3 regions of the Oceanobacillus aidingensis genome follow, and region 2 is predicted to be linked to each of the others. Evidence: predicted binding sites of a transcription regulator. Region 2 holds the regulator's gene; each other region holds the start of a gene.

Evidence for each region. Region 2 encodes Rex, which represses fermentation and respiration genes when NADH is low (regulators of the CRP and FNR family bind a similar motif). Its sites were predicted from a motif close to TTGTGAAATATTTCACAA; they were not measured.
Region 1: ACFO3P_RS16950 (nitrate reductase subunit alpha) is a predicted target of Rex. The motif match lies at 4,716-4,733, and genes of this name have one in related genera.
Region 3: pflB (formate C-acetyltransferase) is a predicted target of Rex. The motif match lies at 6,686-6,703, and genes of this name have one in related genera.

What each region holds. Positions count from the first base shown of each region.
Region 1 is NZ_JBHSFT010000045.1:72,228-80,457, forward strand. It holds gene ACFO3P_RS16935 (ribose-phosphate diphosphokinase) at 415-1,362, shown strand; gene ACFO3P_RS16940 (serine hydrolase domain-containing protein) at 1,484-2,878, shown strand; gene ACFO3P_RS16945 (nitrate/nitrite transporter) at 2,938-4,449, opposite strand; gene ACFO3P_RS16950 (nitrate reductase subunit alpha) at 4,801-8,230, shown strand, end outside.
Region 2 is NZ_JBHSFT010000008.1:6,409-14,638, forward strand. It holds gene rimI (ribosomal protein S18-alanine N-acetyltransferase) at 1-240, shown strand, start outside; gene tsaD (tRNA (adenosine(37)-N6)-threonylcarbamoyltransferase complex transferase subunit TsaD) at 237-1,247, shown strand; gene ACFO3P_RS05560 (FtsW/RodA/SpoVE family cell cycle protein) at 1,409-2,581, shown strand; gene ACFO3P_RS05565 (CBS domain-containing protein) at 2,679-3,839, opposite strand; gene ACFO3P_RS05570 (ABC-F family ATP-binding cassette domain-containing protein) at 3,957-5,891, opposite strand; gene ACFO3P_RS05575 (redox-sensing transcriptional repressor Rex) at 6,249-6,884, shown strand; gene ACFO3P_RS05580 (DUF4305 domain-containing protein) at 7,003-7,197, opposite strand; gene ACFO3P_RS05585 (CPBP family intramembrane glutamic endopeptidase) at 7,199-7,903, opposite strand.
Region 3 is NZ_JBHSFT010000001.1:288,815-297,044, forward strand. It holds gene serS (serine--tRNA ligase) at 1-421, shown strand, start outside; tRNA gene ACFO3P_RS01250 (tRNA-Ser) at 551-643, shown strand; gene ACFO3P_RS01255 (GTP pyrophosphokinase) at 720-1,466, opposite strand; T-box leader at 1,615-1,821, shown strand; gene proC (pyrroline-5-carboxylate reductase) at 1,911-2,729, shown strand; gene ACFO3P_RS01265 (TIGR04104 family putative zinc finger protein) at 2,770-3,060, shown strand; tRNA gene ACFO3P_RS01270 (tRNA-Arg) at 3,182-3,254, shown strand; gene pflA (pyruvate formate-lyase-activating protein) at 3,567-4,307, opposite strand; gene pflB (formate C-acetyltransferase) at 4,406-6,661, opposite strand; gene ACFO3P_RS01285 (DMT family transporter) at 7,309-8,226, shown strand.

The sequences.
Region 1 (8,230 bases), on a different contig from region 2:
TTAGAATAACTAACTGATTTAATCAAAAAATGAACCAAGTTACAGAAAATAATTGATAGAAGATAAAAGTATGAGGCTCCTTTCATTAAGGGGCTTTTTTATTTTATATTCCTGTGTTGACTTCTATCCTATTATAATAAAATGGTTTATTCATTCTACATCCTACATAAAACGAGATTTAGTAAATTAAATTATTCGAAACTCAAAGTCAGCGTTATCAATGCGGTTAACTATCCAAACCTATAAATAAATCAAAATTTAAAGATAATTAAGAAGAAGCATGTCAGAAATCCTTGATAGAGCGAGCAAAAGGATTTAATATAAATATAACTTATTATAATCGTACACGTAAGCTGGTTGAAGAGAAGCAATTATCCCAGTGAACGGAGATGGATTATTCAGGAGGCTGAAAAAATGAAATGTAGTCCCAAATTAAGGTTATTTTCATTGAATTCCCATTATACCTTAGCAAAAGAGATCGCTGATATTTTAAATGTTCCTCTTGGGAAAAGCTCTGTAAAACACTTTAGTGATGGTGAAATCCAAATCAATATTGAAGAAAGTGTCAGAGGATGTGAAGTATATCTGATTCAATCTACTTCTGAACCGGCAAATGAGCATATCATGGAACTATTGATTATGATTGATGCGATGAAAAGAGCTTCAGCTGAATCCATCAATGTGATCATTCCGTATTACGGTTATGCACGACAGGATCGGAAGGCGCGGGCCAGAGAGCCGATTACTGCCAAATTGATTGCTGATTTAATCGAAACAGCTGGGGCCTCCAGAATAATCACATTAGATCTGCACGCGCGGCAAATACAAGGTTTTTTCGATCTGCCGGTAGACCAGCTTATGGGAGTGCCTGTATTAGCGGAGTATTTTAAAAAGAAATTACCGACGGAAGAGGTTATTGTTGTTGCGCCGGATAATGGGGGCGTAGGTCGTGCCAGAAAGATGGCAACGATATTAGACGCGCCTATTGCGCTCATAGATAAACGGCGTCCCAAACCAAATGTGTCGCAGGTAATGAATGTCATTGGTGATGTTGCAGGGAAAAATGTCATCCTTATCGATGATTTGATTGATACTGCCGGAACGCTTATATCGGCTGCTGATGCGCTGGTTGGTAGAGGAGCGGAAGAAATATATGCTTGCTGTACACATCCTGTTTTATCGGGGACGGCAGTGGAGCGGATTGAATCCTCTATCATCAAGGAGCTGGTGATTACCAATTCGATTTATCTGCCAGAGGAAAAACAAATCAATAAAATCACATCCTTGACCATTGCGCCGTTGTTAGCTGACGCCGTGCTGAGAGTTCATAACAATGCTTCTGTCAGTGTCCTGTTCGAATGATTTTTAGTATTTAGAAATACCTGTATTAAATATAAATGGATTCTGTTTAGATACAACACTTCAAATGTGAGAGCAAGCAACTGACGTTTGGGGTGTTTTTATATAGAGGGAGGTTCGAACCATGTTACCCAAATCTACACAAGAAAAATTGAATAATGAAATCAATCAAACGTGTGAAGAGCTAAAAATCCCCGGCATGGCACTAACTATTTATCAACACGGTGACAGCATTTATGAAAACTATTATGGATACAGAAACATGAAAGAAGGGCTTCCGGTTACAAAGGATACAATATTCGGCCTGGCGTCCATCACCAAATCCCTGACATGTCTGATGGTTATGAAATTGGAGGAAGAAGGCAGGTTGCATAGCAGTGATAAAGTAACCGAATGGCTTCCCAATTTGAAATTGCCAAGAGAGGATTACTTGAAACAGCTGGAGATTAGGCATCTTATGTCCCACACCAGCGGTTTACCGGGATTGCCCTCTATTCATCACGCCCGTATGAAAAGCATTAGGAAGGATCCGGATGGCGATTTTTTATTTGGAAAATGGCAGGAGGAGGAGAGTTCTGCTATTCAAACGGCGGATGAATTGATTGAACAAATAAGCAGGATGGACTTTGCATTGTCAGGTCCTCCAGGAACGGTGTTCAATTACTCTAATGAAGGATATGGGATGCTGCAAAAAATTATTGAATTGGCGAGCGGAATGACGTTTATCGATTATGTGGAGAGAAAATTATTTTCCCTGCTGCGGCTAAAGAACTCCTTTTTTCTGACTGAATCCATTATTAACAAAGAAAATGTAACGGAATTATATGCCTATCAAGAAAAGCATTCAGGTATTTTTCATTCGCCAGTCTGGTGGGATGTAGGAGCTATTTACACGAACGGGTCCTGGAAGGCTTCGGCTGACGATGTAATGAAGTATGCAGAGCTGCTTCGGTTAAATGGCAGGATACAGGGACAAAGTCTTATTTCAGAAGATAAACTTGAAAAAATGACTTCCTCCGCTTTTTCGTTACCCAATGGCGGTGATTACGGCTTCGGGATAGAAATAAATTCGATTGGGGAATACACCCGGTTTGGACATGGCGGCAGTATAAAGGGAGTTTCCTCCAATTTTCAAATCATTAAGGAAAAAGGAATATCTGCTTCCATTTTAATCAATATGGCCGATGTCCCGGCTGAAAAGATATTGGTTTCTGCACTACATATTCTTTTAGGGATATCAGCGGAGAATCCTTTCAAGAAAGATGATGTGTTATCTGGAAAAACATTGAACTTAAACCTGTTTTCCGGCAGGTATCAATCAGGAGAAGGGAATAAAGCTTCCATATCGATACAGGATGATTTGCTTTATTTGAATCGGAATGAACAAATAACATGCTTTTACCCGATATCTGAAAATGATTTTATCGCGGAAACCGGAGAGCGGATTTATTTTGCAAAGAATGGAGATTGTGTGCATTCGGTTCTTGTTGGAAAGAGGGTATTGGAGAAAATGGAATGAGAATAGAGGAAAAAAATCCCTTGGTTTTCATGAATGGACAGGAAACCAAGGGATTTTTTTCAGCTTATAGAAGATTGCTTCATATTAGAAATATCATTAAACACGCCGACATACTGTATTATTTCACCAACATTATTTTTAACTGGACTGATGGTAAGCAGCTCTTTATACACTTCTCCATTTTTTCGCTGATTTTGGATTTCTCCTTGCCAGAAGCCTTTGTTATTAATGGATTCCCACATGTCTTTATAAAATGCTTTATCATGCTTCCCAGAACTAATCACCTTAGGAGTTTTGCCAACGACTTCTTCTTGGTGGTAGCCAGTAATTCTTGTGAAAGCAGGATTGACATGCTGAATGACTTTATTTTTATTCGTTATCATCATGCCCTCTGCAACGCCTTCAATGATTTTTCCTTCGATACTTACCCGGTCTTGATAATACATAAATATAACGATGATAAAGCTGACGATAGCAAACTCAGACATTAACATAAATGCAATCGCATGATGTCCAGTGAGGTTAGCTACACCTGTTAATAGTAATGGTGGAAAAAATCCGCCTAATCCGCCCATCGCAGAAACGATTCCATTGACGATACCAGCTTGTTTTGAAAAATATAAGGGAACTAATTTAAAGACCGTCCCATTTCCAATCCCTACGGTTACCGCAACGGCCAATGCACCAACGGTATACCACTCGATACCTGGTGAAAAGGATAATAAGATGCCTGAGAAAGCTACCCCAATGAATACAAACATTAAGATGATAAATGCATTGAATTTATCAGCCAATAAACCTCCAATTGGTCTTAATGCAGTAGCAATTACAATAAAGATAGCAGTTCGAATGCCGGCATCTACCGGTTCTAAACTGAAGTTATCTACTAAAAAGCTTGGCAGGAACATGGTAAAAGCAACAAAAGCACCAAATGTGATGAAATAAAATAGGCTCAGGAAGCCTAATGTTGTATTTTTATACACACCTTTGATTTGTTCCGCCATCGATTTCTTCACTTTTTCTTCTGAACGATCACCAAGGATAAAAACAAGTGCGGCAAATACAAGCAAGATAATCAGGAAGCTTCGGATGGTACCTTGCCATCCAATTGCCCCAGCGAGTACAGGTGCGCCAAAGGATGTAATTGCTGTACCAACGTTACCAATCCCATATACGCCATTGATAAAACCGTGTTTTTCCTTTGGGTAATATTTTGGAAGGGATGTCACTCCGATGGAGAAAACCGCTCCGCCTATCCCCAATAGTAAGCCGCCAATGACTAAATCTGTGAAAGAGTCGGCAATGCTCAAGAAGAAAACAGGGAATAGTAAAATCAAAAAGCTAATGAGAAAAATAATTCGTGCCCCAAAGCGATCGGCATAAAAACCAATTGGAATACGCAGTAAAGACCCTAAAATAACAGGGATGGCCGTAATAATAGATGCTTGACCGGATGTTAATGAAATATCCATTGTAATGTATGGCATGAGCGATGAAATCAGTACCCACACCATAAATCCGATAAATAGATTTGAAGTCTGTAAGATTAATTGTAATCCGGGTTTTTTCATTTTTATTCTCCTTCCATGATGAGGTAATTCTTTCATTTGTTTTTTTTCGATGCTTCTATTTCCATTCATTTGATTACGTTGAAAATTTTAATCTTTCTTTCACGAATACGTAGTGAAATAAATCACATGATTTGTGTCATTTTTTTGAAGACAGAAAGAAGATTTTTTTGCTGGAACTTCTTTTTGGCATTAATAGCAGTCTTTTTCAAACGCTCAACAACAAGCAATATGCTATCCGTTTGAATCCATTTTAATTTCTGTCCTACGTGTGATGTTTTTCACAACGAACAGAAATAAGAAATGATTTAATAGGTCATAGATTGATTAGCAATTCCATTAGGAGGGATTTAGATGGCGAAGAAACCATCTCCGCTTTGGCAAAGGTTGAATTACTTAAAGCCGAAAGAGAAATATGCCAATAACCATAGTCAACTGCAAGAAGGAAACCGTGATTGGGAAAATGTTTATAGAAGAAGATGGCAGCATGACACCGTTATTCGTTCTACTCATGGGGTTAACTGCACGGGATCATGCAGCTGGAATATCTATGTAAAAGACGGCATCGTGACATGGGAAGGGCAAGCGCTGGATTATCCGACAACCGGCCCGGATATGCCAGAATTTGAACCTCGCGGCTGCCCTAGAGGAGCCAGTTTTTCGTGGTACATTTATAGTCCTTTACGTGTGAAATATCCTTATGTAAGAAAAAAATTACTCACGCTATGGAGAGAAGCATTGCAAACCCATGAAAATCCATTAGAAGCTTGGAAAAGCATTGTAGAAGATAAGGAAAAGGCAGCATCCTATAAACAAGCAAGAGGAAAAGGCGGCCTCGCTCGTGCAGATTGGGGAGAGGTAAACAAACTGGTTGCAGCCTCCTGCCTGTATACGGCCATCAAATATGGACCGGATCGAAATGTTGGATTTTCTCCGATTCCTGCCATGTCCATGATCAGTTATGCATCAGGCAGCCGCTTCATGCACCTTCTCGGCGGTCAAATGCTGAGTTTCTATGATTGGTATGCAGACTTACCGCCGGCATCCCCGCAGATTTGGGGAGACCAGACAGATGTGCCGGAAAGCTCTGACTGGTTTAATTCAAGCTATATTATTACCTGGGGTTCGAATGTTCCATTAACTCGTACACCTGATGCACACTTTTTAGTGGAAGCAAGGTATAAAGGCACCAAGGTCATCTCGGTAAGTCCGGATTATGCAGAATCCACCAAATTCTCGGATGACTGGCTGTCGGTAAAACAAGGTACGGATGGCGCAGTTGCAATGGCGATGGGGCATGTTATTTTAAATGAATTTTATGATAAAAATAAAACGCCTTATTTTGAAGACTACGCGAAGCAATATACGGATTTTCCATTTTCCGTACGTTTGAAAAAGGAAAATGGAAGGTTTACAGCAGATCGCTTTTTACATGCAAAAGACCTTGGAATAGAATCAGAGAACAATGAATGGAAACCAGCGATGTACAACGACCTTACCGGGGATTTTTCCATCCCGCATGGCACGATGGGTTCTCGTTGGGACGAAAAAGGAAACTGGAATTTAAAACTATTTGATGAAAGAACAAATGAAAAAATTGAACCGGTTTTAAGTTTTCTTGGCAGGGAGGATGAAGTCGTTTCTGTAGATATGCCGTACTTTGATGCAGAGACAAAAAAAGTACTTCCTCGTACCGTACCTGTAAAGCAAATCGAGATAGAAGGCGAGACAGAATATATCGCAACGGTGTATGATTTAATGCTTGCCAACTACGGAATCGACCGCGGACTGGGCGGGGAAGCTGCAGCATCCTATGATGAGATTGCGCCGTTTTCGCCTGCATGGCAAGAACAGATTACCGGAGTGGACCGCAATTTAGTGATTAAAATTGCTCGTGAATTTGCTCAAAATGCCATTGATACAAATGGACGTTCCATGATTATCATGGGAGCAGGAATCAACCATTGGTACCATTCCGATACGATTTACAGAGCTGTTGTCAACCTTGTTCTGATGGTTGGAGCACAAGGAGTCAATGGCGGCGGCTGGGCACACTATGTCGGCCAGGAAAAATTACGTCCTGTAGAAGGCTGGACAACGGTCCAATCAGCAAAAGACTGGGGCGGACCAGCAAGGTTGCAAAATGGTACTTCTTTCTTCTATTTTGCAACGGACCAATGGCGTTATGAAGAAACATCGATTAACGAGCTGGCAAGTCCAACGGTTGATAAGGCAAGATATGATCATCCGGCAGATTACAATGTATTGGCAGCGCGTCTAGGCTGGCTGCCGTCATACCCAACCTTTAATAAAAATGGGATTGATTTATACAACGAAGCATACGCAGCAGGAAATGAAACAGCGGAACAAATTGGAAATTATGTCGCTAAGCAATTAAAGGATAAAAACTTGGAATTTGCGATTGAAGACCCGGATAATCCCGTGAACTTTCCGAGAAACTTATTTGTCTGGAGAGCGAACTTGATTTCCAGCTCTGGAAAAGGCCATGAATATTTCTTGAAGCATTTACTAGGTGCTTCGCATGGTGTACTCAATACGGATGAAGACAGTCTTCGCCCTGAGGAAATAAAATGGCGGAAAGAAGCTCCTGAAGGTAAAGTAGATCTTCTTATCAATCTGGATTTCCGTATGGCAGGAACCGCTTTGTATTCCGATGTTATTTTACCGGCATCTACCTGGTATGAAAAATATGATTTATCCAGTACGGATATGCACCCATTTGTGCATCCGTTCAATGCGGCTATTTCTTCTCCATGGGAAGCAAAATCAGACTGGGATATTTTTAAATCATTGGCAAAAGGTGTTTCCTATTTAGCGGAAGAAATCGATATGGATACGATGAAGGAAGTGGTTGCTACCCCGTTAAATCATGATACAAAAGCTGAAATGGCTCAGCCTTATGGAGAAATAAAGGATTGGTCCAAAGGGGAATGCGAGCCGATTCCCGGAAAGACGATGCCGCAAATCCATGTGGTCGAACGGGATTATAAAAACCTTTATCATAAAATGACATCGCTCGGACCGAATATTGTTAATAAGCCTTATGGAGAAAAAGGAATTAACTGGTCCATGAAAGAGGAATATAATCTGGCGAAAAATACCTTTGGAACAATTGATAATGGATCCATTGCTGATGGTCATCCAGATATTACCGACGCGAAGGATGCTTGTGAAGCCATTTTAATGCTTTCTTCTACCACCAATGGAAAGGTCGCTGTAAAAGCATGGGAAGCATTAGAAGAGAAAACTAATCTCGAATTAAAGGATTTGGCGGAAGAGCGGGAAGAAGAATTATTTACGTTTGAACAAATTAATGCACAGCCGAAGACGGTTATTACTTCTCCTGCATTCAGCGGCTCGGAAAAGGGTGGAAGAAGATATTCTCCTTTTACGACGAATATTGAACGAATGATTCCATTTAGAACCATTACCGGTCGTCAATCTTACTTTGTTGATCACGAAACAATGAAAGAATTTGGAGAGTCCTTTGCGATATTTAAGCCAATTTTGAATCAAAAACCTTTCAGCTCAAAACGGCCGGAAGTGGAAGGAAAGGAAATTACGTTAAATTATTTAACGCCGCATAACAAATGGTCTATTCATAGTATGTACTTTGATGCTCAGCCGATGCTGACGCTGTTCCGTGGAGGACCGACAATCTGGCTGAACAACGAGGATGCGGCAGAGGTTGATGTGGAGGATAATGATTGGATCGAATGCTTCAACCGTAATGGTGTGGTCGTTGGAAGAGCAGTTGTTTCTC
Region 2 (8,230 bases):
ACAAATTTTGCTGTTCATCCCGATATGCGCGGGCGCAAAATCGGGGAAAAGCTGTTTGGATATGTTACGACATTTATGACCGGTAACGGGGTGGAGCGTCTCTCCTTAGAGGTTCGTGTTTCAAATACCGTTGCACAATCTCTATACAAAAAATTCGGGCTTGTACCTGGCGGGATTAGAAAGCATTATTACACGGATAATTTTGAAGATGCTATTGTAATGTGGGTGAATTTAAAATGAAAAAAGATACAATGATATTGGGTATAGAAACAAGCTGTGATGAGACGGCTGCATCTATTGTAAAGAACGGACGTGAAATACTTTCAAATGTGGTTGCCTCACAAATTGAAAGCCATAAGCGATTCGGCGGTGTGGTTCCTGAAATAGCTTCCAGACATCATGTCGAACAAATGACGATGGTTTTAGAGGAAGCAGTGAATCAGGCGGACGTAACCTGGGAGGATATCGATGCAATTGCAGTCACAGAAGGCCCGGGCTTAGTAGGCGCCCTTCTTGTCGGGGTCAATGCTGCGAAAGCTCTTGCCTTTGCAAAAAATAAACCGCTTATTGGTGTTCATCATATTGCCGGGCATATTTATGCAAACCGTTTAGAAAATGAATTTGCTTTTCCGTTATTGGCCCTGATTGTTTCTGGAGGGCATACAGAGCTGGTTATTATGAAAGATCATTATGATTATGAATTAATTGGTGAAACAAGAGATGATGCGGCTGGAGAAGCCTATGATAAAGTAGCAAGAATGCTGAAGCTTCCTTACCCGGGAGGGCCGCAAATTGACCGTTTAAGTGCAGAAGGGAAGGATACGATTGATTTCCCGCGTGCGTGGCTGGAAGAAGGAAGCTATGACTTTAGCTTCAGCGGCTTAAAGTCAGCAGTTATCAATACGCTCCATAACGCTGAACAGCGCAGGGAAACCCTGAATCCCGCAGATGTTGCTGCGAGCTTTCAACAAAGTGTAATTGACGTATTGACTGAAAAAACATACCGGGCAGCACAGGAGTATAAGGTGAAACAGGTCATTGTTGCGGGCGGTGTTGCAGCGAATAAAGGCTTGCGGCAAAGCTTGAAAAATCGTTTTAATCATACAGATACGGAATTGTACATTCCACCGATTCATTTATGTACAGATAACGCCGCTATGATTGCGGCGGCCGGAACGATTTTGTATGAAAAAGAAAAATTTAAAGCACTTGATTTAAACGCAAATCCTTCTTTAATGTTAGAATAGAAATAGTAAATAATGAAAGCTTGTGATTTGCAAGAATGCAGATTGATTTTTATGTAACATAATGGATTATGTTGAATTTATCATTAATGATAACAGCTTATCTTATGAGGTTGGCTCATGAAAATCAAGGGTAGCGACAGGAGAAATTTGGTGGGAATCCGATGAATAAAAAACAAAATTATTATTTTCAAACCGATTTAATCTTATTATTGATTGCTTTCGCAATAATAAGCTTTCTGGCCGTGTACAATGCACAGCAGCTGGAACAATATAGTACAAACTTTCTGATACGGCAAATGCTCTTTTACGCAATTGGAGTCGGTATGATTGCTGCTATTCAGTTTTTAGACTTAGAGCAGTTATATAAAACAAGCCTCTACATTTATATAGGCGGGGTTGTGCTGCTGGCGCTTATCCCTATCAGTCCAGACTTTATTGCGAGAGAAATAAACGGTGCGAAAAGCTGGTATACCTTTATACCAGGATTGACGCTGCAGCCGGCAGAGTTCGTTAAGATATCAACTATATTATTTTTATCGGCAGTCATCAGCAGACATAAAGAAAAATTTGAAGTAAGTACGTTAAAGACTGATATACAGCTTCTTGGTAAGCTATTACTGTATACAGCTATCCCGGTATTTTTAATTATGCTGCAGCCGGATTTCGGTACGGCCATGGTATATTTATTTATTGCCGGCATGCTGATTATTTTATCCGGGATTAATTGGAGAATCATCTTTTCTCTAATTATTGTAGGAGTTGCTGTTATAGCCAGTGCTTTATTCGTTATCATTGAATTTCCGGAATTTGCGGAAGAGACAATTGGAGTAGCGCCCTATCAAATTGATCGTGTAATGACATGGTTTGACCCGTCACAGCAGTCACCAGATGCTAATTATCACTTTGAACGCTCACATATGGCGCTCGGGTCAGGGCAATTATTTGGTAAGGGAATAGGAAGCGTGGAAGTAAATTATCCGGAAGCCCAAACTGATTTTATCTTCTCTGTTATTGGAGAAAGCTTTGGTTTTGTCGGCAGCGCTTTTGTTGTTCTGCTTTATTTTATGCTTTTATATAAACTGGTAACGCTCGGCTTAAATATTTATAAGCACTCGCCATTTGGCGCTTATTTCTGTTTTGGTTTTTTGAGCATGATGCTTGTTCACGTCTTTCAAAACATTGGCATGACAGTAGGAATCATGCCAGTTACCGGGATTCCTTTGCTTCTGATAAGCTACGGAGGAAGTTCGGTGATGTCGACCATGCTGGGTATGGCGGTCGTTTATCGCGTTGCTGTGGAAGAAACGATACAGAATGACTATTTATTTAAATAAAAGGATGGCATCAGGAACAAAATTTGAACATGTAATTAAAATAGAAAGAAGTGCTTGGAATACCATATCCAAGCACTTCTTTCTATTTTATATAAAATCAGCCGGTAAATTGCTGTCCCATCAAATCCTCATCATATACTGTAACAACCACAGATTCAATAGGATTGTCCTTTGCAGAATGTACAGTAAATAATAAATGCTTATAGTGTATCGTGTTTGGATTGTCAGGCTGCTGTTTCATTAATTCCGATAAAAAGCTGTCCAACGTCTGATGCGGTGTATCGATTGGAAAAGTGATTCCAAGTGTTCCCTCTAATATAAACAGGCTGACCGACCCGTTAATCAGATAACGATTACCGGAAAGCGGCAGGATGTCCTTTGACTCTGTTGCCATTGACTTCTGTTCTCCTAACAAGTCTTTCGCTATGTCTCTGATAATATCTTCCAAAGTAATTAACCCAAATGTTCCTCCAAATTCATCGAGAACAATGGCGATGCTGTAATCTCTTTCCCTCATATCCTTAAAAACTTCATCCATTTCTTGATTCATTCTGATGTATACAGCAGGGCGAATAATATGATGAAGAGTAAAGAAAGCAGGAGATCCACCTGATTTCATACTTCGAAAGAAATCTTTTACATGTAATATCCCAGCGATTTCGTCAATATCTTCATCATAAACTGGTATTCTTGTAAATTCGGTTTCTTGCACAGCAGCAAATACTTCTTCCATGGTTGCATCTATTTGCAGAACGGTTAAATCCGTACGATGCGTTGCAATTTCACCTACATCCTTGCCGCTGAATTCGATAATATTTTGAGCTTCCTGATGATTATCTGACCATGTTGCTTCCTCACTCATTTTATTCGTAAAGGTATGGGGAATCAGCCGAGATAATCCTTGTGCAATAAACTGAGAATGATGATTTGCCAGCCATTTAGGCAAAAGTTGTCCTAAGCTGACCCACAAGCCAAATAAAAGCAGACTGGAGCCAAAAAGAATCATAAACTCATTTAGATTTTGTGAAAAAGGTAAAACCGAGTGAAAGAAAGCCTGACCAAGCGGAAGAGTGACAGCCGCAGTAAGCCATACACTGCTGAAAAGGCCGATAAATATCACGGCAAAGCGAAGGAAACGAAGAAAGGAATGGGAACGTACTTCTGCTGCGGTTGATTGAGACAGCATTGTTTCTTTGATAGCATAGTACATCAAACTGGCAAGAATGAAAACTAAAAAAGTAACGATGGGTATCGCCACGGGATAACAACCTCCGTTTATCGAATTGAATAGTTTACTATGTTGATTTAAGTAAAAAAACAGGCATTGGTTCTGCCTGTTTTCAGTATACAACAATCTGAAAATTATATCAATTGCTTAATTCTCTTCTAATTCTGCCCATTCCTCCATGAACTGATCCAACTCTTCTTTTAAAGCCGATAATTTATTGGTTAGTTCCATTGTCTTTTTATGGTCATCAAAGACGTCTGGCTTGGTCATCTCCAGTTCAATGGCTGCAATGGTTTCTTCCTGCTGTTCAATGCTTGTTTCCAGCTCTTCAATACGGCGCTTGCGTTTGCGTTCCTCCCGCTGACGCTGTTTTTCTTCCTGAAAGCTGCGTTTTTTTGCTGAAGCTGCCGGTTCTTCTGTTACCTTCTGCTGATTTTGCAGCTGTAACAGCCTTCGTTCCTCTTCCTCTGCTTTTTTCTCTAAATAATAATCATAGTCACCAAGATATATTTTTACACTGCTTGCCTGCATTTCTGCAACTTGATCGGCAATCCGGTTAATAAAATAACGGTCATGAGAAACAAAAAGAATAGTTCCTGGAAAATCAATTAAAGCACTTTCTAATACTTCTTTGCTGTCGATATCCAAATGGTTGGTCGGCTCATCAAGGATAAGCAAATTTGCTTTTTGCATTTTTAATTTTGCCAGAGCAAGCCTTGATTTCTCACCGCCGCTTAAGGCGGACACAGGTTTTAAGACATCCTCGCCAGAGAATAGAAAATTCCCGAGGATTGTACGAATGTCTTTCTCATTAATCAATGGATAATCATCCCACAGCTCCTGCAGAACAGTTTTATTTGAGTGAAGGTTTGCCTGCTCCTGATCGTAGTAGCCGATTTGAACATTCGTCCCGAGCTGGATCTCACCTTGATTTGCCAGATACTTGCCGACAATATTTTTTAATAAGGTGGTTTTGCCGACACCGTTTGGGCCTACCAATGCGATACGGTCGCCCCGGTTAGCATGCAGCGTGATGTTTTTGAAAATCGGCTGATCCGTATCAGGATATTGAAAGGTTAAATCTTTTATTTTTAATACATCATTTCCGCTCTGCCGGTTCACTTGGAAGGAAATTGATGCGGAGGATTCATCACCGGCTGGGTGATCAAGACGATCTATTTTTTCAAGCTTTTTCCGTCTGCTCTGGGCACGTTTCGTCGTAGAAGCGCGTGCTAAGTTACGCTGAATAAAATCTTCCATCCGTTTAATTTCTGTCTGCTGTTTTTCAAATTCTTTTTTCTCCTGCTCATAATCAAGCGCTTTTTGAGCTAAGTAGTTACTGTATGTTCCGTGGAACTTTTTAGAATGATGTCTGGAAATTTCATAAACAATTGATACAGTTTTGTCTAAAAAGTAGCGGTCATGGGAAACAATAATGATAGCACCTGGATAGCTTACTAAATAGCCTTCGAGCCATGTAAGTGTGTCAATATCTAAGTGGTTCGTCGGTTCATCGAGAATAAGCAGCTGCGGTTTTTGCAGTAGAAGCTTACCGAGGGCAAGTCTTGTTTTCTGTCCGCCGCTTAAATCGGTAATTAATGTATCGTAATCATAATCACCAAAGGACAACCCGGTGAGCACAGATTTTATTTCCGCTTGATACGTATATCCGCCATTTGATTGATATTCATTTTGAAGCGTATCATATCTTTCGAGCAGCTGTTGATAATCAGATGCTTCCATATTGGAGGCGTCTGCCATCTGTGCTTCCAGTTCACGTAATTTTTTCTCCATGGCAAGCAGAGGCGAAAATACATCCAGCATCTCTTGCCAGATGGTTTTTCCGGACTCTAACGTCATATGCTGTGAGAGATAGCCGAATGTCAGGTCTTTCGGCTGGAAGATCTCACCGCCGTCATAAGGCATTTCTCCTGCCATGATTTTGAGAAGTGTTGACTTTCCGGCTCCATTGCGGCCGACTATTGCAATCCGTTCATTATCTTTTATTTCCATTTTTATATTAGCTAGAATCTCTTCTGCTCCAAAGGATTTAGAGATTCCATTTAGTTGCATTAAAATCATCGTTGCCATCCTTTCTGACTCGTAAAAAAAGCTGTTCAAAAAGCACATGAAAATAAGGTGACGAGCATGTTATTGCTTATCCTGTCTTCTTGAACCATCCTGTAAAAGGAAAGTAATACCTTCTATCAGTGTAACGTATCCAAATAGAAGCTACAATAAAATTATAATAAAGTTCGCTATGTTGGCTGTATTTCTGTTAAAATTATATAATAGAGTGTGTACTATTGAATAAATGCGTTATTTACAACATAATGAAAGCGAACGTGTAAAATTATGGCAGTATCCATGTACAAAAAATGAAATAATTTAACATGTAAGTTTTCCTATACATTAGTAATTGAAGAGAGGCCGTTTCAAATGGAACAAAATAAAATCCCGCAGGCAACAGCAAAGCGTTTGCCTTTATATTACCGATTTTTAAATAATTTATATCAGCAAGGGAAGATGCGTGTATCTTCCAAAGAGTTAAGTGAGGCTGTTAAAGTAGATTCTGCAACGATCCGCAGAGACTTTTCCTATTTTGGTGCACTTGGGAAAAAAGGATACGGATATAATGTGGAGTATCTATTAGGGTTCTTTAAAAGTACACTGGACCAGCATGAGATAACGAATGTTGCTTTAATTGGTGTTGGAAACCTGGGAACTGCATTTTTGCATTATAACTTTTTAAAGAACAATAATATTCGTATCACGATGGCGTTTGATACGGATGATTCCAAGGTAGGCACGGAAGTTGGCGGTGTTCCCGTGTATCATGTGAATGAATTAGAGGATAAAATAAGCGGAATTGAAGTTGCTATTTTAACAATACCTGCAGAAGAAGCAGATGCCGCTGCGAACCGCCTTGTGGAGCTCGGTATTAAAGGTATTCTTAATTTCACGCCGGCACGTATTACCGTTCCAAACTATATTCGTGTCCATCACATTGATTTAACAGTAGAATTGCAATCACTTGTATACTTTTTGAAGCATTATTCCTTAGAAGAGGAGTAGGATATGCACAGAAGCTCCATAATGTTTTCTTAACCAATCTTCTGCTTTCTAATTGCAAAAAACTAGCTCTTTACAGAACTTCTAAATTTAAGAAGCTTCCTGCCTAAGAGCTAGTTTTTTATTTTTTATTCTTTACTTTAAAATAGAATCGCAGCATCCGGAAGCCGGCATAGAAGGTTAAAGCTGCAAATCCGGCGAATATAAGGGGAACTGTATCCCAGACGGATTCTCCCTTGCTGAGAACCCCGACATAAATAAATAAAACACCGAATAAAACATAAAGAATGGCTTTTATTAAATAAGGCTGATGCATGTTAACCTCCAAAGAATATGAGTTGTAATTGGTCAAGTCGTTTTTGAATTTCTTCTGGATCTAAGGAAAGCTGAGCCAGCACGACAAGGGTGTTCATCCCGGCATGTACGATGATAGGTACAAGAATTCGTTTTGTTTGTACATAAAGGAATGCAAAAACAAAGCCCATCGCAGCATATACTAGTATATGCAGAAAATCTGTATGAATCACGGCAAAAATAAGAGAAGAAATTAAAGCCGCAAAGAAAAAGTTCATTTTTTTATACAGCGAACCAAATATAATTTTCCGGAAAATGATTTCTTCTAAAATAGGCGCCAAAATTGCCGGAAGAACAATAAAAATTGGCACAGCCCGTGCCATGTTCATAATGCCTTGGGTATTCTCTGAACCGGGATCGATTCCAAATAGCTCCATTTCAATGGTGGCAGCCAGCCCTTGTGAAAGAAGGGCCATAATAATTCCCAGAACAGACCAGACAATAATACCGCCGATCCCGACAGCATCGGGATGAGCCCGGACCTGCATATCAGGCTTTAAGAGCCAGAGAACAATAACAAGGCCAAGAGTGAAACTAAAGACAGACCAATAAATACTGGCAAGCGCAAGGTTTACACCAAATATGGATGTAATCAGCGGGGCCATAAGTAAAACAGAAAATTGCATAATGATATATGTGAGAATGACATATGTATATCTTCGAGTCATAAAAACGCTCCTTCAACTATTATCGCCATAGGATATATTCTAACACAACTGTTACTGAAAATTATAATCAAAAATACATCAAATCATGCATGAAACATTGAAAAAGAAAATAAACAAGGGTTAAAATAAGAAAGCAGAAAGTGAAAAGTAGAAGTTATCTTCAAAAAGTAAACGAATACAAGTTTTTCTAACACGATGGAGCAGTATAAAAAAACTGAGGATTCACTGAAAAGCAAGCGAATCTAAGTTTTTCTAACACGATGGAGCAGTATAAGAAAAACGAAGGATTCGCTGAAGAACAAGCGAATACAAGTTTTTCTAAAAATT
Region 3 (8,230 bases), on a different contig from region 2:
TGTGAATTTCGTGAAACCGGAAGATTCTTATGACACATTAGAAAGACTGACAGGGGAAGCGGAAAAAGTATTGCAGCTGTTAGAACTCCCTTATCGTGTGATGAGTATGTGTACAGGTGATTTAGGCTTTACAGCAGCGAAAAAATACGATATTGAAGTATGGATTCCAAGCCAGCATACGTACCGTGAAATTTCTTCTTGTTCTAATTTTGAAGATTTCCAAGCGCGCCGTGCCGGTATTCGTTTCCGCCGCGAAGCAAATGGAAAACCAGAATTTGTCCATACCTTAAATGGCTCTGGTCTGGCATTGGGACGTACTGTAGCAGCTATTTTAGAGAATTGTCAGCAAGCGGATGGAAGTGTAGTAATTCCTGAAGTATTGCGTCCGTATATGGGCGGCATTGAAGTGATTGGCAAGTAATGATTAAGTAAGAGGCTCTCCATCTTTGGGGGCCTCTTATTTTTTGATAAAAAATATTGACAAGTCAACTTTGAGGATGATATAGTATATTTTGTTCGCTAGGAAGTGAGCAAATTAGCGTTATTTCATGGAGGTATACCCAAGTCTGGCTGAAGGGGTCGGTCTTGAAAACCGAGAGGCGGGTCAAACCGCGCGGGGGTTCGAATCCCTCTACCTCCTCCATTTAAAACAACCGTAAAAAATTGGAGATAAAAACCCGCAGCTTTCGTGCTGCGGGTTTTCTAATACATATATATGTTTACTCTCTATCTCTTCGCTCCAACAACGATTCTAATAACTGCTTTGGCAGCGGGAAGCGTTTGTTATCAAGCGGCAGAAAGTTAAGCTTGCTCTCTGCATGTTTATCCTCTTTTGCTTCATTGATTTCCGTATGAAGAAACTCCATCTTTTCATCCAGTTGATTTGCGATATTTGCACTGGTTGTTAATTCTTCTACCAGATGTGCCGGTACTTCCCCATCATATTTATAATAAATTTTATGCTCTAAGCTCGCCCAGAAATCCATCGCAACGGTACGGATTTGAATTTCAATAAATACCTCTTCCTGACGGTCAGAGAAAAAGACAGGAATGGATAAAATCAAATGCAGACTTTTATATCCGTTTGGTTTTGGATGCTTAATATAGTCTTTCGTTTCAATGACTTTGATATCCTGCTGACCTTGGATCATTTCGCTGATTTTATAAATATCGGATATAAAGGAGCAGACAATCCGGATTCCTGCAATATCCTTGATATGACCCTTGATAGATTTTTGCGTAATCGAAATGTTTTTTCGCTGGCATTTTCGTAAAATACTTTCAGGTGTTTTTATACGTGATTTTAAATGTTCAATCGGATTATAATCATGAATATGCTCAAATTCTTCTTGAAGGATGTTCAGCTTGGTATTGATTTCATCCAGTCCAAATTTATAGCTGAGCATGAAACGTGTCAGTTCTTTTCGTACAGCGGTTAACTGGTGTATCTGTTTTGATTCATCCATTGATAAAATTCCTTTCTGGCTTACATTCATGTACAATATAAGTATAGCAAAATTTGTTTTGAATAGCAGATAAAAAGACGCTGCAATCCATTCTGATGGGTGCAGTCTTGACAAAAGTATGGCAAGGCCTTATAGTACAATTCAATAAAGAAATACGGTGAACGGGCCAGTAATCGATGTGTATTTACCAAAGAGAGGAAATCCGGCGGCTGTAAGATTTCTGTAAATGCCTTGATGAACCTATCCGGGAGTAGGTTAGTGTATGCTGACTGCAGTAAACTGCATTATCAATGTGAGTGGATAACTTTTATCAACAAAGGTGGTACCGCGGAATAATACTGATTTCGTCCTTTACAAAGGATGTATAATCAGTTTTTTTATTGCTCTGAGGTATCAGTGAAATAAAATATCAAAGGAAAGAAGAAACACACAGGAGGAAAATATATGGAAAAAACAATTGCATTTTTTGGAGCAGGGAATTTAGCAGAGGCGATTATTGCAGGTATTACAAGGACCAATGTCGTTACAAAAGAACAGGTGCTGGTGACGAATCGCAGTGATCAAGCAAGGTTAGATCTGATTGCTGAAAAGTATGGGGTGACATGCGACCTGGATAAAGAAGAAATGATCGAGAAAGCAGATATTATTATTTTAGCGATGAAGCCTAAGGATGCGAAGGATTATTTGGATTGGCTAAAAAGTTATATACAGCCGCGTCACATGGTTATTTCAGTGATTGCAGGGTTATCTATCGAACAGATGGAAAAAACGCTGGGAGAAGGTATTCCTGTTATTCGAACCATGCCGAATACATCTGCATTGATAGGCCAATCAGCTACTGCTATTTCAAAGGGAACCAATGTCGAACTCGGTCAGCTTTACTTTGCTGAGGAACTATTCCAGACAGTGGGTACGACAAAAATTGTCGATGAGGAGCAGATGCATACGATTACGGCGATTGCAGGAAGCGGACCGGCATTTTTCTATTATATGGTGGAAGCAATGGAAAAAGCAGCAATCGAAGCAGGATTGGACCGGGATACGGCATTAGAGTTATTAACTCAGACAGTAATCGGCGCAGGAAAAATGCTGGAGACATCCGGCGCAGACCCGGAACAGCTCCGTGTTAATATTACCAGCCCGGCAGGAACCACAGAGGCTGGTTTAAACCAGTTAATGGCGAATGAATTTGATAAGATAATCAAAGCATGTGTCGATGGTGCACGAAACCGGTCTATCGAGATTACGAATGCTCAGAACTAATTATTTACACGCACTTTAAAAAAGAGAAGAGGGAAAGCAGATGCATACACCGGACTGCAGTTATTGCGGGAAAAGATGGAGTTATGGACAGACCTTTAAGCAGGTATTTAAGATTAAAATGATTTGTCCGCACTGCGGCAAAGAAAATTATTATAATGCAAGTAAAAAAGGCGGCTGGCTCCCTTTATTAGCCATTCCTATTCTGTTAGGGCTGGCCTTTCTGCTAAGGCTGTCTTCTGTAGAAATTATTCTCATGGGCTGTTTGCTGATGATTCTTCACGTCCTGTCGATTCCTTATCGGACGAGATTGCAGAAGGCAGGGAAAAAATAAAGTGAAACACGATGCTTCCCAAAATAGATAAGGTTTAGTATAATACGATTGTTCGTTTATTTTTGGATGAGCGGATAATGAAGCATAATTCGGCGATTTTCATTGCTTGATTATGTCTAAAGCCCCCGTAGCTCAGGGGATAGAGCATTGGTTTCCTAAACCATGTGCCGCAGGTTCGAATCCTGCCGGGGGCGTAATGTTTTGTTATACAGAGGTTGATGTTTTCCAGTTACATTACTGGGCATGGTTTCTCTTTGAAAATTATATAAACTGGCAGACGTCATTTTTCGATTTCTTGTTTGTTTTATGACAAGATTTCCGAAGGGTGTCGTTTTTTTATAAAGAAGACAATTATTGTTTTGCTTATTTTTTGTAAAGAAACAAAAATGAGAGATACTATTGATTTTTTTTAGACGATAATAATGGATGGAGCCGCTCCTAAAAAGAAGCGGCTCCATCCATCTCATCTATATAAAGGGCAGGATACAGCAATGGATTCCTTATCGCTATATCACTTTCACCCGATTCAAAATATCTTCGGCGTTTTTCACCCGTTCCTCTGTCGGTGGTTCTACACCTTCCAGCGGATAGTCCAAACCAAGATTTTCCCATTTATAGACACCTAATTTATGATACGGCAGCACTTCTATTTTTTCGACATTATTTAACGTTGCAATAAAATTGGAGAGCTGCTGTAAATGTGCATCGTTATCGCTGCCGCCGGGAACAAGTACATGACGGACCCAGACAGGCACTTTCTTCTCGTCTAAATAGCGGGCCATGTCGAGAATATGTTCATTGGACAGACCGGTGAGCTCTTTATGCGCTGCAGCGTTGATATGCTTTAAATCAAGTAAAACCAAATCAGTTAATTCCAGTACTTTATCTAAATTTTTTATAAAGTGAGGAGAGCGGTTAAAGCATCCGGCAGAAGTATCAATGGTTGTGTGTACTCCTAATTTTTTCAGTTCGGTGAACAATTCCAGTAAAAATTCAACCTGAAGTAAAGGCTCCCCGCCGCTGACAGTCACTCCTCCATTGGTAGATTGGAAGAATGGGAGATAGCCCTTAATATCCTTCACCAGCTCTTGTACAGACATTTTCTTTCCTGCCCCCATGTTCCACGTATCCGGATTATGACAAAATTGACAGCGTAATAAACAGCCTTGGGTAAAGATAACATAGCGTAATCCAGGTCCGTCTACAGTTCCACACGTTTCAATTGAATGAATTCTTCCTTCTTTCATGATACTTTTCCCCCTCACTTCATATGCTGAAAATAATTCAGCATCAAGCGCTCAAGTTATTTAATGAGCGCTTGATATTCACTTCTTACAGAATGGCCTTACAAGCTTTCATGGAAGGTCCGGTTAATGACATCGATTTGCTGTTCTCTTGTCAGCTTAATAAAGTTTACTGCGTATCCAGAGACGCGGATGGTCAGCTGCGGGTATTCTTCCGGATGCTCCATTGCATCTAATAAGGTTTCCCGGTCAAAGACATTGATGTTTAGGTGATGTCCTTTTTTTGCTGCGTAGCCATCGAGGATACCGGCTAAGTTTGTTTTTCTTGTTTCTTCATCTTTTCCTAACGCTTTTGGTACGATGGAGAAGGTGTTAGAGATACCATCCAGTGCGTATTTATATGGCAATTTAGCAACGGAGCTTAAAGAAGCTAATGAGCCATTTTTATCGCGTCCGTGTAATGGGTTTGCTCCTGGTGCAAAAGGTTCTCCAGCTTTTCGTCCATCTGGTGTATTTCCTGTTTTCTTCCCGTAAACCACATTGGAAGTAATCGTCAGGATAGACTGTGTTGGTGTAGCATTGCGATACATATGATGTTTCTTAATTTTATTCATAAAGTCTTTTACGAGATTCACAGCGATTTCATCTGCGCGATCATCGTTATTGCCGTATTTCGGATAGTCGCCTTCTATTTCATAATCAACGACAAGTCCGTCTTCATCACGAATCGTTTTTACCTTCGCATATTTAATGGCGCTTAAGGAATCGACAATCACGGATAGTCCTGCTACACCGCAAGCCATGGTCCGTAATACTTCCCGGTCATGCAGCGCCATTTCCAGACGCTCATAGCTGTATTTATCATGCATATAATGGATAATGTTTAATGCGTTGACATATAAACCAGATAACCAATCTAGGAGGTTATCATATTTCTCCGTTACTTCGTCGTAATCAAGATACTCTGATGTGATTGGTGCATAGTTTGGAGCTACCTGCATTTTTAGATTTTCATCTACACCGCCATTGATCGCATACAGAAGTGCTTTTGCCAAGTTTGCCCGTGCACCGAAGAACTGCATTTGTTTCCCGATGCGCATTGCAGATACACAGCAGGCAATTCCATAGTCATCTCCATAGATCGGGCGCATGATATCATCGTTTTCATATTGAATCGAGCTTGATTTAATAGACATTTTTGCACAATATTTTTTATAGTTTTCCGGCAGTTTAGCAGACCAAAGTACGGTTAAGTTTGGCTCTGGCGCCGGTCCTAAGTTATCTAATGTGTGCAGAAAACGATATGAGCTCTTTGTTACAAGTGGGCGTCCATCTTCTGCTATTCCTGCCAATGATTCTGTTACCCAAGTCGGGTCTCCGCTAAATAATTCGTTATAATCTGGTGTTCTTGCGAATTTTACGAGACGCAGCTTCATCACAAAATGATCGACAAGTTCTTGCGCTTCTTGCTCTGTCATAACCCCATTTTCAATATCTCTCTCTATATAAATATCTAAGAATGTAGAAACACGGCCAAGACTCATGGCAGCCCCGTTTTGCTCTTTAATGGCAGCTAAATAGGCTAAATAGAGCCATTGGAATGCTTCCTGTGCAGTTGTAGCAGGCTTGGAAAGGTCAAATTCATATTTTTCTCCGAGCTTTTTCAAATCGATTAAGGAACGAATCTGCTCCGAGGTTTCTTCCCGGTCGCGAATCACATCGTCCGTCATTGTTCCGTTACCAATCAGCTGCAGGTCTTTTTTCTTTTCTTCAATTAAACGGTCTACTCCATACAGGGCAACACGGCGGTAATCTCCGATAATACGTCCGCGGCCATATGCATCTGGAAGCCCGGTGATGATTCCTGCTTTTCTTGCTTTTAAGATTTCGGGTGTATAGGCATCAAAGACGCCTTGGTTATGCGTTTTCCGGTGTTCTGTAAAGGTATGGACAACGTCATCATTAACTTTGTAGCCATAGGATTCTGCGGCAGCTACAGCCATACGGATACCTCCAAAAGGCATTAGAGCACGTTTGAAAGGCGCATCTGTTTGCACGCCGACGATTTTTTCCAAGGGCTTATTTAAATAACCAGCACCGTGAGAGGTAATAGTAGATACGATTTTTGTATCTAAATCATATACACCGCCATTTTCCCGTTCTTCTCTGGTTAATTGCATGATTTGCTCCCACAGGTCTTTGGTGGCTTGGGTTGCATCAGTTAAGAAGGATTCATTTCCTTCATATAAATGATAATTCTGTAAAATAAAATCACGAACATCAATTTCTTGCTGCCAGTTGCCTTCAACGAAACCATCCCAAGGGACTCTTTTTACCATTTCATCTGTTACTTTCATAACAAAAACCCTCCTCTTAATTAATTGTGAATAAATTCACAATAACCTCTATTTTTATTATAAAGGTTTCGGAAAATAAAACAAGTGAAATACTTCACAAATAAAGAAAGTTCTTAAAATGTTCAAATTTAAAGCTTGAGAAATAAGAGGATTTTATAAAATAGTAACATTCGTTCCAAGCCTTTTTTAAAGAGTAAGAAAGTATAAAATGTTGAGGATAGCCGCTCCAACGGGTTTCATGGGGGGGAGTAATCTTAGGCCCCAGAAATACACTACGCTTTCCATGGGCCCCGAGCTCATCTCCTTTAAAGAAGACTTGCTGATTGGCAAGCCGACAGGCGCAGACAGAAGCATAGTCGCGCTTATGCCTATGGTAGAAAATAGAAGAACACTTTTTTCCTGCGGAGTCTTCCCACTAAGACTGCTGCGGTTACTCGCCCCGTCAAAACCGTTGCCCGCGGAAAGCGACTTCCCGAAGCGGACATCTGCTCGGCAAGAATATTAGTATTTTAAAGACCAAGTGATTTTCTTGGTTTCTCTTAATAAATACCGGGTTTTGGATAGGGGAACGGAGCAAGTGTATTGTTTTCTGCTATATATTTGCTTAAAATAAATACATTACGGTTTTTAGAAGGAAGGTTTCTTTATTGTATGTAATAATTGTTCTGGGGATCATTGCAGGAATGATGATTCCGCTGCAGACAGCAGTAAATAATCGGCTAACTGTGTTTACGAAAGCGGTGTTGCCGACATCCTTTTATTCCTTTTTATCTGGAAGTATTATTTTATTTTTCATTAATCTTATGATAGATCCTGATAAATTTACAGTATCATTCTTTGCAGATCAATCCTTTTCCTATGTCTGGTTTACTGGTGGTGTGCTTGGAGTAATTTTTCTTACAGGGAATATTATTTTACTGCCCAAAATTGGTGCAGCATTAACGGTTATTGTTACCGTAACAGGACAGATGGTGATTGGTATTTTGATTGATACCTTTGGCTGGTTTGGTGCAGAGGTAAAACCGTTGCATTTTATGCATATCGTTGGTGTTCTTCTTTTAATTGCCGGAATTGTCTATATGAATGCGAAAAAAAATCCCGGCGTTTCGCAGAGTCGTTTCCGGCTGTGGGTATTGTTCGGGATATGTACAGGAATGATGCCGCCGCTGCAGACAGCAATCAATAGTGCCTTGCGTTATGAAGTAGACTCCTTTATTTATGCTGCTTTTATTTCATTTATTGTAGGAACCGCTGTGTTATTTATTCTGTCGATGATAGTGAATAAAGGAGTAAAGTTAACACGTATTTCTGGAGATTTTAAATTAAAGCCCTGGCATTTTGCCGGTGGTGCACTCGGCGCAGCATATATCGCATCAAATATCAGTTTAATGCCTTATCTGGGTGTTACATTAACGATGATGGCTGCTATTTTAGGGCAGATTATCATGGGACTGTTAATTGATCATTTTGGGCTGTTTAACCTTCCGAAGTATTTAATTGATCAAAGAAGGGTTATCGCTGTTATTATGATTATCAGTGGGATAATCGTACTCAATATCTTTTAAGAGG